One region of the Bacillus sp. DU-106 genome, then DNA from elsewhere that is predicted to be linked to it. Evidence: riboswitches for the same ligand, from Rfam matches in the RefSeq annotation. Region 1 holds a riboswitch; the other holds the start of a gene.
What was found. A riboswitch is a leader RNA that binds a small molecule or an ion and turns the genes downstream of it on or off. The one in region 1 is predicted to bind thiamine pyrophosphate.

Region 1 (7,521 bases):
GAAGGACGGAAACTATAGACGGAAGTAGATTCCATACCAATGACAATTTTTTTATAGTTGTACAACTGATGAAAATGGAGAACATCCTCCTTAATGGCATTGGCACCATTCACATCGTTTGAAAGACAAATTTCTTTCAAAACAGTGTCATGACTGTCAAGAAAACATACATCAAGTTTTTCAAAGCTTACATCAATAGCTACGAATAATCTCAAAGAAAGGACCTCCTTTCTTTGAATAGTATTTGGAATGAGCTTGGATACTGTGGGATCTCCCTAGAGTCAAAAACATAGCCACAACCTCGCGTATGAGTATTCAATGATTGCCTTCATCTAAGCTGCCCCTCCCACCATTATGAGAGGTAAGTGAAGGAAACCGATACAGCTTGTGCGTATGCAGTGCATTTTGGTCTGGGTCACAGTCTTTTAACGTGGTCGAACTACAGGAGGAGTAAGCATATTCCCGATGGATCCATTTCCACACTTCCATTATCTGGGGAAATCCCCCAGTATCCAAGACTAAATTTTACCCATACATCATTTTTTTGATGTAGCTCTTGAAGATAAAAACTATTTAATTTTCAAGGAACAGTTATTAACTTAAAACTTATTATACGAGGAGGGTGTATCATGAAAAAAATATGCTTTGTATTAATTGTCGACGCTGGTATAAATTATGGTTCAATATTTTCTCTACCATTTTTAAGGAATCAGGATGATTTGAAGGAATATTTTTCTAATTATTATGATGTTTCAATTAATTATATTAGGGATAAAAACTCAGTTGACTATTTGGTAGTTCCCAAACCGTGTCCAGCTTTTGATAATGAAAATAATCTTCCAATAATTGAAGTACCAGCAATCTTATTTATGGAAAAGAATTTTGAAAAAATAAAGACTTATATAGACAATTATTTTTCTAATAACTCATAAAGAAAATAAAAGTACAGTAAAAAGAAGTCCGATAAAAAACGAGTGGTGTAGAATATTTCTATTAATCATTCGTTTTTTATTATATTTACATATATTTTTTAAAAGAGGATTATAGACGTTCTGAAAAAAAATTATAACAAGAACAGTGTTCGTGCTACTATCTACGGTTATTTTTTGTACTAAGTACCCCTTTAACTAACAAGACCACAAAAAAATAATTAACATATTAAGGGGATTACGTTACAATAAATGTAAGAGATTTTTCTTTGAGTTTTAGCTCTGAATAATAAAGATAGTTAAATCACTAAATGGAGGAGCAGGTCAATTTTGTTCCTTGTATAGTAAATTGTTACCTATCTCTATTGCAGGTTGTATGGCAGGTAACAGTAGCAGTTGTAGCGAAATACAGCAGAGACAAAGGCTCTTTGGCAAACGGGACTGATGAATGTATTTGGCAAGTAAAAAATGGTTCTTCCTGGAGTTAGTTGAAAAGTCTCATTCTCTCCAAAAGTAGAATCTTTGTCCGCAATGTGGAGAATTTGCATCGACCATACATGATTCTTTTAATAAGCTTTAACTTGTTTATGCTCCCTTCGGCAAGACCATTATTATTCTCATAAGTTACCGCATTTCTGACAGCTTCAATATCCCGGGCTAATCCATTCGTAAAGCTCTTAAACTCTTGTATATTAGTATTCTTAATTTTCTTAATACAATGGTTGAGATTCTCAACACTCTTTGTGGTGAAGATGTTTTTAAACTCCCATTTTAAATCATAAACTATTTTTACAATAGGGTGTTCTTCGTAATTATTGTTGGTATTATAACGTATGTTCAAGCATATTATTTAACGTGGATGATTCCATAAAGAGAAAAAGAAATAACCTTTGCATTTTTCAGATTATCGTGTATGATGGGAAGGTATTGAAAATTAAATCAGTGATAAACTAGGGGTGCCTAACGTATGCGTAGGCTGAGAGAGAAGCGCGTGATCTTCTTAACCCTTTGGACCTGATCTGGCTCGTACCAGCGTAGGGAAGTTAACGGCTTTACATAATGATGTCTTTTATGAGCCAGGTCCTTATTTTTTTATGGACCTGGCTCTTTTTATTTTGGCATGCGCTGGCCATATCTCGTCCTTGTCACGAACAGGGGAGGCAACAAAGGTTATGAAACAGTCTGTTTCAGCTGAGCAAATTGAATTGAAATCGAGTTTACCAGGGAGTAAGAAAGTATATGTGGATGGACCACGCGTAGGCATGAAAGTGCCGATGCGTGAGATTGAACAAAGCGAAACGAACGGCATCCCAAATCCTCCAGTCCGTGTGTATGATACGAGCGGTCCTTATACGGATCCGGCGTATAAAGTGGAGCTGGAAAAGGGAATTCCAACGCCGCGTCATTCTTGGATCATGGAGCGCGGGGATGTAGAGGCATATGAAGGGCGCGAGGTGAAACCAGAGGATGATGGTGTGAAAGTGGCTTCGAAACATACACCTGTTTTCCCGCAAATGGATCGCCAGCCGCTTAGAGCGAAGCAAGGTGCAAATGTTACGCAAATGCATTATGCGCGTAATGGCATTATTACGTCTGAGATGGAATACGTTGCAATTCGTGAAGGAGTAGAGCCGGAGTTTGTTCGTAAGGAAATCGCAGAAGGCCGCGCTATTTTACCAGCGAATATTAATCATCCAGAAGCAGAACCGATGATTATCGGGCGTAATTTCCACGTGAAGGTAAATGCAAATATCGGAAACTCTGCTGTATCTTCTTCTATTGCAGAAGAAGTAGAGAAGATGACGTGGGCAACGCGCTGGGGTGCAGATACGATTATGGATTTATCTACAGGTAAAAACATTCATACGACGCGTGAGTGGATTATTCGTAATGGGCCTGTACCAGTTGGAACTGTGCCGATTTATCAAGCGCTTGAAAAGGTAAATGGAATTGCAGAAGATTTAACATGGGAAGTGTACCGTGATACGTTAATTGAGCAAGCGGAGCAAGGCGTTGATTACTTTACGATTCACGCTGGTGTATTGCTTCGTTACATTCCAATTACTGCAAAGCGTACGACAGGTATCGTTTCGCGTGGTGGTTCGATTATGGCGCAGTGGTGTTTATTCCATCATAAAGAAAACTTCCTATATACTCATTTTGAAGAGATTTGTGAAATTATGAAGCAGTACGATGTTTCGTTCTCTCTTGGAGATGGATTACGTCCAGGATCGATTGCAGATGCAAATGACGAAGCACAATTCTCTGAGCTTGAAACACTTGGTGAATTAACGAAAATTGCTTGGAAACATGATGTGCAAGTTATGATCGAAGGACCTGGACACGTACCGATGCACTTAATTAAAGAGAATATGGAGAAAGAGCTTGATATTTGTCAGGGCGCGCCGTTTTATACACTTGGGCCACTAACGACAGATATTGCACCAGGTTATGACCATATTACATCGGCAATTGGAGCTGCGATGATCGGTTGGTTTGGAACGGCGATGCTTTGTTATGTAACGCCGAAAGAACATTTAGGTTTGCCAAACAAAGATGATGTACGCACGGGTGTTATTACGTACAAAATTGCAGCGCATGCGGCTGATCTTGCGAAAGGACATAAAACGGCTCATCAGCGTGATGATGCACTTTCAAAAGCACGTTTCGAATTCCGTTGGCGCGATCAATTTAATTTATCTTTAGATCCTGAACGTGCGATGGAATATCACGATGAAACGTTGCCTGCAGAAGGGGCAAAGACAGCTCACTTCTGTTCAATGTGTGGACCGAAGTTTTGTAGTATGAGAATTTCACATGATATTCGTGAATATGCAAAAGAAAATGATTTAGAAACGACAGAAGCAATTGAAAAAGGAATGAAAGAGAAAGCAGAAGAATTTAAAGAAGCTGGTAGTCATTTATATCAATAACACGTTACACCTCTTTACTTGATTGATCACACTGTAGTACCTAACTTTATTATAGAAGAATCCCCATTTGCTAAGACGGTAGCAAATGGGGATTCTGTTGTTTATAAGGCAAAGAAGAGATGTACCCAGTAGAATAAGAGGAATAGTGTGACGACTGTTGTGAGCGGGATAACGATAAGGGATACACTTAAATAGTCTTTCCATTTTACTTTAATTTTGTTTTGTTTCAGAATATACATCCAAATGAGTGAAGCTAGTGTACCAATTGGTAGTAATAGTGAACCGATGTCACTACCAATGATGTTTGCAAGATAGATTGTTTTTAATGTGACTGGATCTAGTCCCATTTCTGTTAATGTGATTGTACCAATCATAAGGGCAGGATGGTTATTGAAGACGTTAGAGAGGATGGATACAAGTCCGCCCATTGCAAAGCTAGCATAGAGTAGATGCTGATTCACAATTGGCTCGAGCCATTGTACAAGTGCAGCTGTTAATCCTGCGTTGTGGAGTCCGTAAATAATGACGTACATAGAGAAGGCGAAAATTAAAATGTGCCACGGTGTCTTTTTCAAAATGTCGACAGGGTTTGTTCGTAAGTAATACCATCTCCAAATGAGAAGAACGAGTGAACCAAGTACTGCAACGATTTCAATTGGGATGGATAAGAAGGATGCAACGAATAGAAGACAGCGCATCAGGAAGACGAAACCTAATACTTTTAACATGAATCTTGTCCGTTTTTGTTTCGTATCAACAGAATTATTTCCTTTTAGTGGATGGAAGTTTTTCGTGAAGAAAATTTCTTCAATATCATATGAAGAAACAGGTAATTTTTTCGGAAGTTTTTTCTTCAAAACTGTATACATGAGCCATGACATAAATAATAAGCCTAATGTTGCAGGTACAAACATCATAGCAGTATGCATATAAAGAGTCATATTAACGATATTTAATGCAATTAAGTTTACGATATTACTTACACCAATTGGTGCACTAGATGCGGTAGCGATTAAAGCTCCGCTTAATAAATAAGGAATTTGTTGATGTGGTTTTAATTGAAGGTTTTTTAGAAGAAGAATTAAAATGGGAGTTGTAATTAAAATACTACCGTCGTTATTAAATAAAAGAGTCATAAGAAAACATAATAATTGAATATACCAGTATAGACGGCGTCCAGAACCTTTCGCTAGATTTGCCAGTTTCGCTGCGGACCAATGGAAGAAGCCGAAGCTTTCTAATATAACTGCCATGACGATGGTCGCTAATATTGTTATGGAAGCACCGCCAATTTTACTTATAATATCCATGACGTCTGGTTTTGATACAAGTCCAGTAATTATGATGATACCAGCTCCGATTGCTGCTGGCCACGCCTCATTCAAACCTCGAGGCCGCCAAAAGATAACGATCATCGTTAAGAAGAATACAATAATAGTAATCCATATTTCAATGCTCATATTTTGCCTACCTTTCTATTTTCCCTTGAACAGATGTAGCTTGTCTCAAGTTTATATTGGTAGTATATTCAGCAAAAAATAAGAAGAACTAGACGTATAACGAGATGAAGCGAATATGTGTTTTTCAAGCTAAAGGACAAGTGTCACGAATAGTGAAATAACTATTATGAGAGGAGTCTATAAATTATTGGGGCAGTAAAATAGTAAATGAAATTTATATGGGCAATTATGGAGATATATTGACGCAACTTAAAATATATCAGCGATTATTGAAATATATCGGCGCAACTTAAAATATATCAGCGATTATGGAGGTATATCGGCGCAACTTAAAATATATCAGCGATTATTGAAATATATCGGCGCAACTTAAAATATATCAGCGATTATGGAGATATATCGGCGCAACTCAAAATATATCAGCGATTTTTAAAATATATCGACTTATCGACAAAACATGACAAAAGGAGTCTATTCCAAAATGCCTTTTGGGACAGACTCCAAGACTATATTATTTTTCCTTCAAAAAAGTACGATCCTTCAAGAATAAATTCCAGAAGAAAATAAATCCTGGTAATAAAATTGCAATCCCAATTGCGTATAGAATGAGCAGTGCATAGAACGTTTCTTTCGTTGTAAAGCTTGTAAATACAGTTACGTCAGGATAAATAATATAAGGTAAATGCGCGACGCCGTAAGCGTAGCTGGCAAATGCATATTGAGCGACGACAGCTAAAACGGCAATGCGAGGGTATCCTAGTGTATTGTATTTTTTGTTTGTCCACCAAAGGGACGAGTATCCGATAACGAATAAAACAATAGAAACTGTAAACCACGGGAATTGCTTTATTAATCCTTGCATAAGCCAATGTGTTTCTGGGTCCATTACAACGAGGGCGATGATTGCTGTAACGAGCGTTGCAGGACCAAGAATGATAGCATTTCTTCTATAAATTCTATACGTATCTTCTGAACTTTGTTCTCTCGCAAAATCAGCAAGAAAGAGAGAGGAGAGAAATAGTTCAGACGTTAGTCCGAAGAGCATATAACAGTAGATAACCGGGCTAGAAAGAAGTTTTCCATACAGGAGTACTTCTTTTCCTTCAGACATTGTAATATAGGCTCCCTCTGTAACGGGTAAAACGGTAATTAATAGTGCTGGAATTAAGAGACCAGTAATACCTGAAATAACCCGAAGAAGGTACTGATATTTTGGTAAGGAGTAAGCAAATACCATAAACGTACTACGTACTGCAACGAGCACTAAAATTAACATAACTGGTACGAACATTACTGTCGCAAGAGTAAAGGCCGCTTTCGGAAAGAAGCCGAGAAATGCGACAACGACGAAAACAAGAAACGTATTTGTTACTTCCCAAGTGGGTGATAAGTACCGATTCGCAAGTTTGGCAGCGAGAGTTGGATGTTTGGCGTATACCATGCCCCAAAAACCAGCTCCAAAATCGATGGACCCTAATATACTGTATACGAAAATAAGGGCCCATAAGATGATGATTGCAATACTTTCCTCATGCATGAGAATCGCCTCCTTGGTGTTGTAAATCATTCTTTAATGGATGTCTTCTAAAGAATGTCCGTAGAACAATGACTGTTAAAATAGCGAGTCCAATATATAAAATGATGAACAAAACAAATAAAGGACCGACGAAATCGGCGCGTGTAGATGCATCGACGGTACGTTGCATACCATAAATTGTCCATGGTTGACGACCGCTACAACTGAAAATCCATCCGAATTCAATACCGAGCATCATAATTGGTCCGCATGCGGCAGCCCCCCAAAGTAGCCACTTCGGTAGTTCTGTTCCCTTTTTTCGGTAAACGAAGTACCAATATAAGAGTGCAATTGCTGCAACTGCAAAGGTAAACGCAGCGGTGCCGACCATTAAGTTGAATAGTGTATGTGTATAAAATGGTGGCCATGTTTCTTGTGGGAATTCATTTAGACCTTTTACGACAGTGCTAGGGTCTAGTCCCACTAATAAGCTAAGCATGTTTGGGATTTCAAGTGCATAGTTTAGTTCAAGTGTATTAGGATCCACAACCCCGCCAATGGATAGCGGTGCGTGTGATGTCGTTTCAAATAAAGCTTCAGCAGATGCAAGTTTTTCAGGTGAGTGTTTATGTAGGGCGATTGCCGATTCGTGCCCTGAAAGCCACATCGTAGCGCCTGTAATA
Region 2 (7,521 bases), 2.7 Mb from region 1:
AAAACGTTAGATACGTTGCCGAATTTTCCAAAAGAAAGTTCCCTATTATTTATAAATGAAGAAGAAAAGAATATAAAAAGTATTGAAATAGAAGGAAACAAGATACCTGTTACATATGGTAGTGATGCTTGGCTTGGCAATAAACGTGACTATGGAGCACTATGGTATATCGTTGTGGCGAAAAATAGTGTGTATAAAGAAATAAAAGCAAATGAAACGAATATGCAACTTCTACACTTGAAAAAGTCATTAGGTGATGAAAACCCTAAAATATCGACAGATAATACGTTGATTAATGAAAAAGTAAAAGTAAGAAAGTTAATTGAAGGTTATAGAGATGAGGTATCAATTCAGTTTGTAACGATTGGAGAAAAATCTTAAAAAAGAGCTCGAGGTTGATGGATACTTTATCAACCTCGAGCTCTTTTTAATACCGTTTAAATAACTTACATTACTTCATTTAATCGAGTCTCACTCGTTTCTTCAATCGCATTTGAATTTTGAACTGAATTATTTTGTGCTTCTTTTTCTTTACGAGCCTTTTGTAGCATTTCAAGTATAATCCATAAAGGAACACCTTTATCTTTTAGCATCTTCCATAAATCTAATTCATTAAATTTATGCTCAGGTTGTTTCATTTCTTTTTCAGATAAACGAATATCAAATTTGATGGAATCATTTGATTTTTTATCTTCAAGTTTAGTAGAAGAGATAGTATTATGCTCAAGATGAGATGGAGTTATTTTAGTAGGTTGAGATAATGTATGAATATTGAATCCGATTTGCATGCCTTTTCCTCCTTTTCAAGCAATGAGATTAGTTTTCTTATGGTTTTTAAATCTTTTTAACATGAGGAAACTATATCTAATTATAAATCTAAATAAATAGATTTACAAGTTATATTGTAAAAAGTAAATATTTGCTTGAATTAATATTTATCAACAGTTGTATATGTTTTCTATATATACAATGTATATAAAATAATTTACATTATGTTTAAGTTGTTAAATTATTCTGTTAATTTTTTCAGGAAGAAAAATGTAAACGTTTTATTAGGGGGGAGAAAGTATGGGGAAGTTATTTTTAAAAATATGTTTTTTTGCATTAGTGACCGTATGTTCATTCGCAGCGAAAATATCATACGCTGAAGAGAGGCAACAAAATAATTATCCTATCATATTGGTGAATGGATTTGCTGGATGGGGTAGAGAAGAAATGCTTGGCGTAAAATATTGGGGTGGTGTTCATGATATACAGGAAGATTTGAAACGAAATGGTTATACGGTACATACCGCAGCTGTTGGACCTGTTTCTAGTAACTGGGATCGTGCATGTGAATTGTATGCACAAATTAGCGGTGGGACAGTAGACTATGGTGCAGTCCATGCTGAGAAACATGGACATAATCGTTTTGGCAGAACTTATAGTGGTTTTGCGCCGAATTGGAGTGAAACAAATAAAGTTCATTTAGTTGGACATAGCATGGGTGGACAAACGATTAGAACATTAGTACAGCTATTAAAAGAAGGTAGTTTTGAAGAAAAGAATTATGTGAAAAATCACCCAGACACCAAAATATCACCACTATTTGAAGGCGGAAAATCATACGTTCATAGTGTTACAACATTAGCAACCCCTCACAACGGTACAACACTTGCGGATGGTAGTCTTCTACTGCCGTTTGTTAAAGATTTACTCATTACAGCTGCAAGCTTTGGAGGAAACAATAATTTATCATTATATGATTTTAAATTGGATCAATGGGGTATAAAGAAGAATGCTGGAGAGTCCTTTTTCCAATATAGTAATCGTATTCTAAATAGTTCACTTTGGAAAAATACAAAAGATATAAGTCAATGGGATTTAAGTACAGATGGTGCAAAGGAGTTAAATAATTGGGTAAAGACGCAACCAGATGTGTATTATTTATCCTATAGTGGACATGCATCACAAGCAGCACCTATAACAGGTTTACATTTGCCTCATATAACGATGAATAAAGTGTTAATGGGAAATGCATTTTTCTTAGGTTCTTATGCGAGATATGAAGAAAACCGTCCGCTAGTTGATACTTCTTGGTGGCAAAATGATGGTGTAGTAAATACAAATTCTATGATTGCACCATCTTCTAATGTTACTGTAAATAATAATGAGTCATTACAGATTGGAAAATGGAATCATATCGAAACAAAAGCGAATTGGGACCATCTCGACATGATAGGGTTAAGTGTTTCAGACTCGTTAGGTTTTTCTAGCATTCAAGAGTTTTATAGAACAATTGCTGAAAAGCTATCACGTTTACCGAAATAGGTAATAATAAAGCGCTCTCGATGGAATTCGAGAGCGCTTTATATTATATTGAAAGAGGGATTTGGTAGAAAAATATGGGGGGATATTATGAAAATTCAAGTTGTATTATCAGGATACGGAACAGTAGGCAGAGAGTTTATAAAATTATTAAATGAAAAATATTCATATATATATGAAACATATGGGATTCAATTAGTTGTAAGCGACGTATTAGGGAGAAATATTGCAATACATAATGAAGACGGCTTATCACTTCATCATTTATTAATGTATGGTGGCGGTACCGCTGCAATTGAAAAATATTTAGAGTATCATCCGAAGGAACGTGCAACAACTAGCATAAGTGGTACTGTATTGGTAGAATCAACAGTTACAAATCTTAAAGATGGAAATCCAGGGAAACAATATATGAAACAAGCGATTGAAAAACAGATGGATATAGTGGCAATTTCTAAAGGTGCGCTCGTTACAAATTGGAGAGAAATAAATGAAGCAGCAAAAGGCGCAAATATACGAATTCGATATAGCGGTGCAACAGCCGCTGCACTACCGACACTAGATATCGGACAATTTAGTTTAGCCGGTTGCAGTATTGAAAAAATAGAAGGAATATTAAATGGAACAACTAATTATATTCTTACGAAAATGTATGAGGAAGATATGACATTTGAAGAAGCACTGAAAGAAGCACAAAATAAAGGAATTGCTGAGACAAACCCTATATTAGATATAAGTGGTTCAGATAGTGCGTGTAAATTGTTACTTTTGACAAACAGCTTAATGGAAACAGAGAAAACACTTACTGATATACATATAAAAGGAATCGAGCACGTTACAAAACAGCAAATTCGAAATGCTAAGGAACAACATAAAATTATTAAATTAATAGCATCAACATATAAGGATGAGGGAGGCAATGTGAATTTAAATGTTGAACCGTGCCAAATAGAAAAAGATCATCCGTTAGCAAAAGTAAATGGAACCGAAAAAGGAATTACGTTCTTTACAGATACGATGGGACAAGTTACTACAATTGGTGGGGCTTCTAATCCAAGAGGCGCTGCAGCTGCAGCTTTAAAAGATGTAATAAACTTATATCGAAAAGATTTGTAAGACCGTACCGCCCTTTATAAAAAATACATATGCCGTGGACCTTTTGAGAATGAAATAAATATGCAAAAATGATTGCAGGGGGTAAGAAATTGTTTAAGGATTTTAAAGTTGTTAAAGAACGTCCCGTTTATATTCAATTGAAAGATTATTTGAAGAAAATGATTATGAAAGGGCATTTGCTCGGGGATCAAAAAATCCCATCAACAAGGGAACTAAGTGAATTACTAAGTGTGAGTAGAAACACTGTACTCGCTGCTTATGCAGATTTAGAGCAAGAAGGACTCATTTATGCAGTTAAAGGAAAAGGGAACTTTGTTGCCAAGGTGGATATATCTAACACTTCGTCTGTTGAAATAGATTGGAAAAATAAACTTAATACAGTGACCGCATTAGCGGACGAATTAGATTTAATGAAACATGGTGTTCGTTGGGAAAAGGGAATGATTGTTTTTAATAGTATAGCCCCGGATGAGAAGCTATTTGATGTTGAAAATTTCAAAAGAGCTTTTCTTACTCGTATGTCCATTGAAGGGGACATCGTATTGAACTACGGATATGCAAAGGGATATAGACCGTTAATGAATTATTTACTTCATTACATGGAAATGAAAGGTGTAGACATTTCGAATAAAGATATTCTAATTACAAATGGATTTACAGAAGGATTGGATATTGTACTCTCTTCTTTATCAAAAAAATCCGGTCGTGTCATTTGTGAGAATCCAACTCACCATGCTGCACTTAAGCTTTTCCGTTTACATGGACTTGAAGTTCATGGGATTGATATGCATGAGGATGGTATTGATACGAATGAAGTTGAAAAAAGTTTGCGTGAAAAAGATTTTGATTTTGCTTATTTAATTCCTTCTTATCATAATCCAACCGGTATTGTTACGAGTTCAGAGAAAAGAACGGAATTGATGAGGTTATTCTCAAAATACAACGTTCCTATTATAGAGGACGGATTTAATGAAGAATTACGTTATTCAGGTTCACATTTAGCTCCATTATTAACTTTTGCGGGAGCTGGCAATAATGTGATTTATATTAGTAGCTTTTCAAAGGTGCTTTTCCCTGGTTTACGTGTAGGCTGGATTATTGCAGATAAAGAGCTGATTCATTATTTAGAAAGCGTAAAAAGAGCAAGAACGATTCACACATCTACGCTAGATCAAGCTGTTCTGTTTCAATATTTACATGAGGGATATTTTGAAAAATATTTAAAAAAGGCAAGATCTGTTTATAAGAAAAAATATGAGTTAGCTGTCGGGGCATGTAACCAGTACATTCCTTTTAAAAGAATGACTGGAGATGGTGGACTTCATTTATTTATAGAGCTAGAAGAGCATATGAATGCCCGCACACTTTTACAAAAGTGTTATGAGAAAGGCGTTACGTTTTCACCTGGAGATGTTTTTTACTCTGATGGAGAAGGAGCAAACACTTTCCGATTAGGGTTTTCGCGCTTGAAAGAAGAAGAAATAGTTCGTGGAATTAAAATAATTGGTGATACATTAAAAAATGAAATTTGGAGTTGAGAAAATGAAAATCGGTGTTATTATGGGCGGGGTATCGTCTGAAAAACAAGTTTCAATTATGACGGGGAATGAAATGATTGCTCATTTAGATAAAAATAAGTATGAAATAGTTCCAATTACATTAAACGAAAAAATGGATTTAATTGAAAAAGCGAAAGACATTGACTTTGCATTGCTCGCATTACACGGAAAATACGGAGAAGATGGGACAGTTCAAGGAACACTGGAGAGTTTAGGGATTCCTTATAGCGGAAGTAATATGTTATCTAGCAGTATATGTATGGATAAAAATATTTCGAAAAAGATTTTACGTTATGAAGGTGTAGAAACACCAGATTGGATTGAACTTACAAAAATGGAGGATCTAAATCTTGATGAGTTAGATAAGTTAGGATTTCCATTAGTGGTAAAACCAAACTCTGGCGGATCGAGTGTCGGGGTGAAAATCGTTTACAATAAAAATGAATTGATCTCAATGCTAGAAACTGTATTCGAATGGGATTCTGAAGTAGTAATTGAGAAGTATATAAAAGGTGATGAAATTACATGTTCTATTCTGGATGGAAAACAGTTACCTATAGTTTCAATTCGACATGCAGCCGAGTTCTTTGATTACAATGCAAAATATGATGATACTAGTACCGTTGAGGAAGTTATCGAACTTCCAGCAGAAATTAAGGAACGTGTAAATAAAGCTTCACTGACTTGTTATAAAGCATTAAAATGTAGTGTTTATGCAAGAGTTGATATGATGGTGAAGGACGGAATTCCATATGTAATGGAAATTAATACATTACCAGGGATGACACAATCAAGCCTATTGCCCAAAAGTGCAGAAGCAGCGGGAATTAGTTATAGCAAACTATTAGATATGATTATTGAAACATCATTAAAAGTTAGAAAAGAAGAAGGGTTTTAAGGAGATTATATAACGAATTTTTTTGACAGTTTCACGAAGTATGCTATGATGAATACATTATAAAAACAAAATATTTATCCACTAGGGGGGCCTTTTATAGGCTGAGATCAAATGTGATTTTGAGACTCTTAGTACCTGATCTGGTTAATGCCAGCGTAGGGAAGTGGGAAAGACGTTGCTATTTAATGAGTAAATAAATACTGTCAATTTCACTTTCTTTACGCCTGTAAAGAAAGTTTTTTTATTTTACAGCTTTAATAATTGTGGATAAATACTTATATTTTATACATTATTGGAGGGATTTAAATGACTTTTTCACAATCATTACGTAAAGAAGTAGATTCAATTTGGGAAGCGAGTTTTAACCATCCTTTTGTAAAAAAACTTGGTGAAGGAACATTAGATTTAGCTAGTTTTCGCTATTATGTGCTTCAAGATTCATATTATTTGAGTCATTTTGCTAGAGTACAAACTTTAGGAGCTGCAAAAGCTCTTGAATTAGAGACGACAGCTCGTATGGCACATCATGCTCAAAATACATATGAGGCCGAGTTATCTTTACATGAGAATTTTGCTAAAAAACTAGGGATAACGAAAGAAGAAAAAGATAATTTTATTCCTGCGCCAACTGCATATGCGTATACTTCACATATGTATCGTGCTGCGTATGAAGGGCATTTAGGAGATACCATTGCAGCAATTTTACCTTGCTATTGGTTGTATTATGAAATTGGCGAACGCTTAAAAGAGTGCCAGCCGGAAGAGCCAATTTATAACGAATGGATTTCTGCTTATGGATCTGATTGGTTCCGTACGCTAGTTGAAGAACAAATTACACGTTTAGATACTATCGCTGAAAAAGTAACAGAGGCAGACCGCAAACGTATGAAACAGCATTTTATTATTAGCAGTCAATATGAATATTCATTTTGGGAAATGGCTTATACATTAGAAAAGTGGCCAGTGGATACAGACGTAAAAGACGTAATTGGATAAAGAATAGAAGTAATGTTATAGATAGGTCTGGATCATACCTATCTATATATTTTTTCTTGTCAAATTTGCGTAAAGTTATTAGTGCTACGGATATGGCGAAATAGAATATCGATAATTTAGCTCATTTACTTGTCTACGCATTAACTGGATAAACTTCTGTCACATTTATTTTACAATTAAAGAACGTAAATGTTGGTGGTATGAAGTTAAATAAGAAAAGAAACCCGAGCTATTAGCTGTAACGGAGTTGTTTTTTCTTCGCAGGAATTCCTAAATTATCATGGAGTGTTGTTAATACGATATGCAAATATGCATATCGTATTTTTTTGAGTTCTTTATGTGTTAAAATTAGATATAAAGATATAGAAATATAAAGAAGCAAAAGCAGGAATATCCAATGAATTTTGAGAGGTGTTATATGTTTACAAATAAGAAATTAATTCGATTTGGTTTATCGTTGTTTGTATTTTTAGGGATAATTAATTTTACAATCAGCTATTTCCAAACATATCTTGAAACAGCAGCAGATATTAAATGGGTAATTCCAGAAATTTGGAAAACTATTTTGCTAGATGTTCCTCAAGGTATACTTGTTCTTTTAGGCGCAATTGCTTTATATGATTTCACAAAAGAGGCATCACAAAA

Region 2: linked by a shared signal. The riboswitch ahead of tenA (thiaminase II) and the one ahead of thiC (phosphomethylpyrimidine synthase ThiC) in region 1 are both predicted to bind thiamine pyrophosphate.

Annotation. Positions count from the first base shown of each region.
Region 1 covers NZ_CP026607.1:5,124,054-5,131,574, reverse strand. The annotation lists gene C3Y97_RS26305 (IS110 family transposase) at 1-215, opposite strand, end outside; gene C3Y97_RS26300 (hypothetical protein) at 630-932, shown strand; gene C3Y97_RS26295 (transposase) at 1,414-1,683, opposite strand; partial or broken gene C3Y97_RS28515 (L-lactate permease) at 1,729-1,800, shown strand; TPP riboswitch at 1,872-1,987, shown strand; gene thiC (phosphomethylpyrimidine synthase ThiC) at 2,102-3,862, shown strand; gene C3Y97_RS26285 (arsenic transporter) at 3,964-5,322, opposite strand; gene C3Y97_RS26280 (cytochrome d ubiquinol oxidase subunit II) at 5,834-6,859, opposite strand; gene cydA (cytochrome ubiquinol oxidase subunit I) at 6,852-7,521, opposite strand, start outside.
Region 2 covers NZ_CP026607.1:2,467,578-2,475,098, forward strand. The annotation lists gene C3Y97_RS12570 (lipoprotein BA_5634 family protein) at 1-381, shown strand, start outside; gene C3Y97_RS12575 (DUF3914 domain-containing protein) at 447-788, opposite strand; gene C3Y97_RS12580 (esterase/lipase family protein) at 1,069-2,310, shown strand; gene C3Y97_RS12585 (homoserine dehydrogenase) at 2,398-3,423, shown strand; gene pdxR (MocR-like pyridoxine biosynthesis transcription factor PdxR) at 3,513-4,961, shown strand; gene C3Y97_RS12595 (D-alanine--D-alanine ligase) at 4,966-5,880, shown strand; TPP riboswitch at 5,954-6,059, shown strand; gene tenA (thiaminase II) at 6,187-6,876, shown strand; gene C3Y97_RS12610 (DUF3937 domain-containing protein) at 7,274-7,521, shown strand, end outside.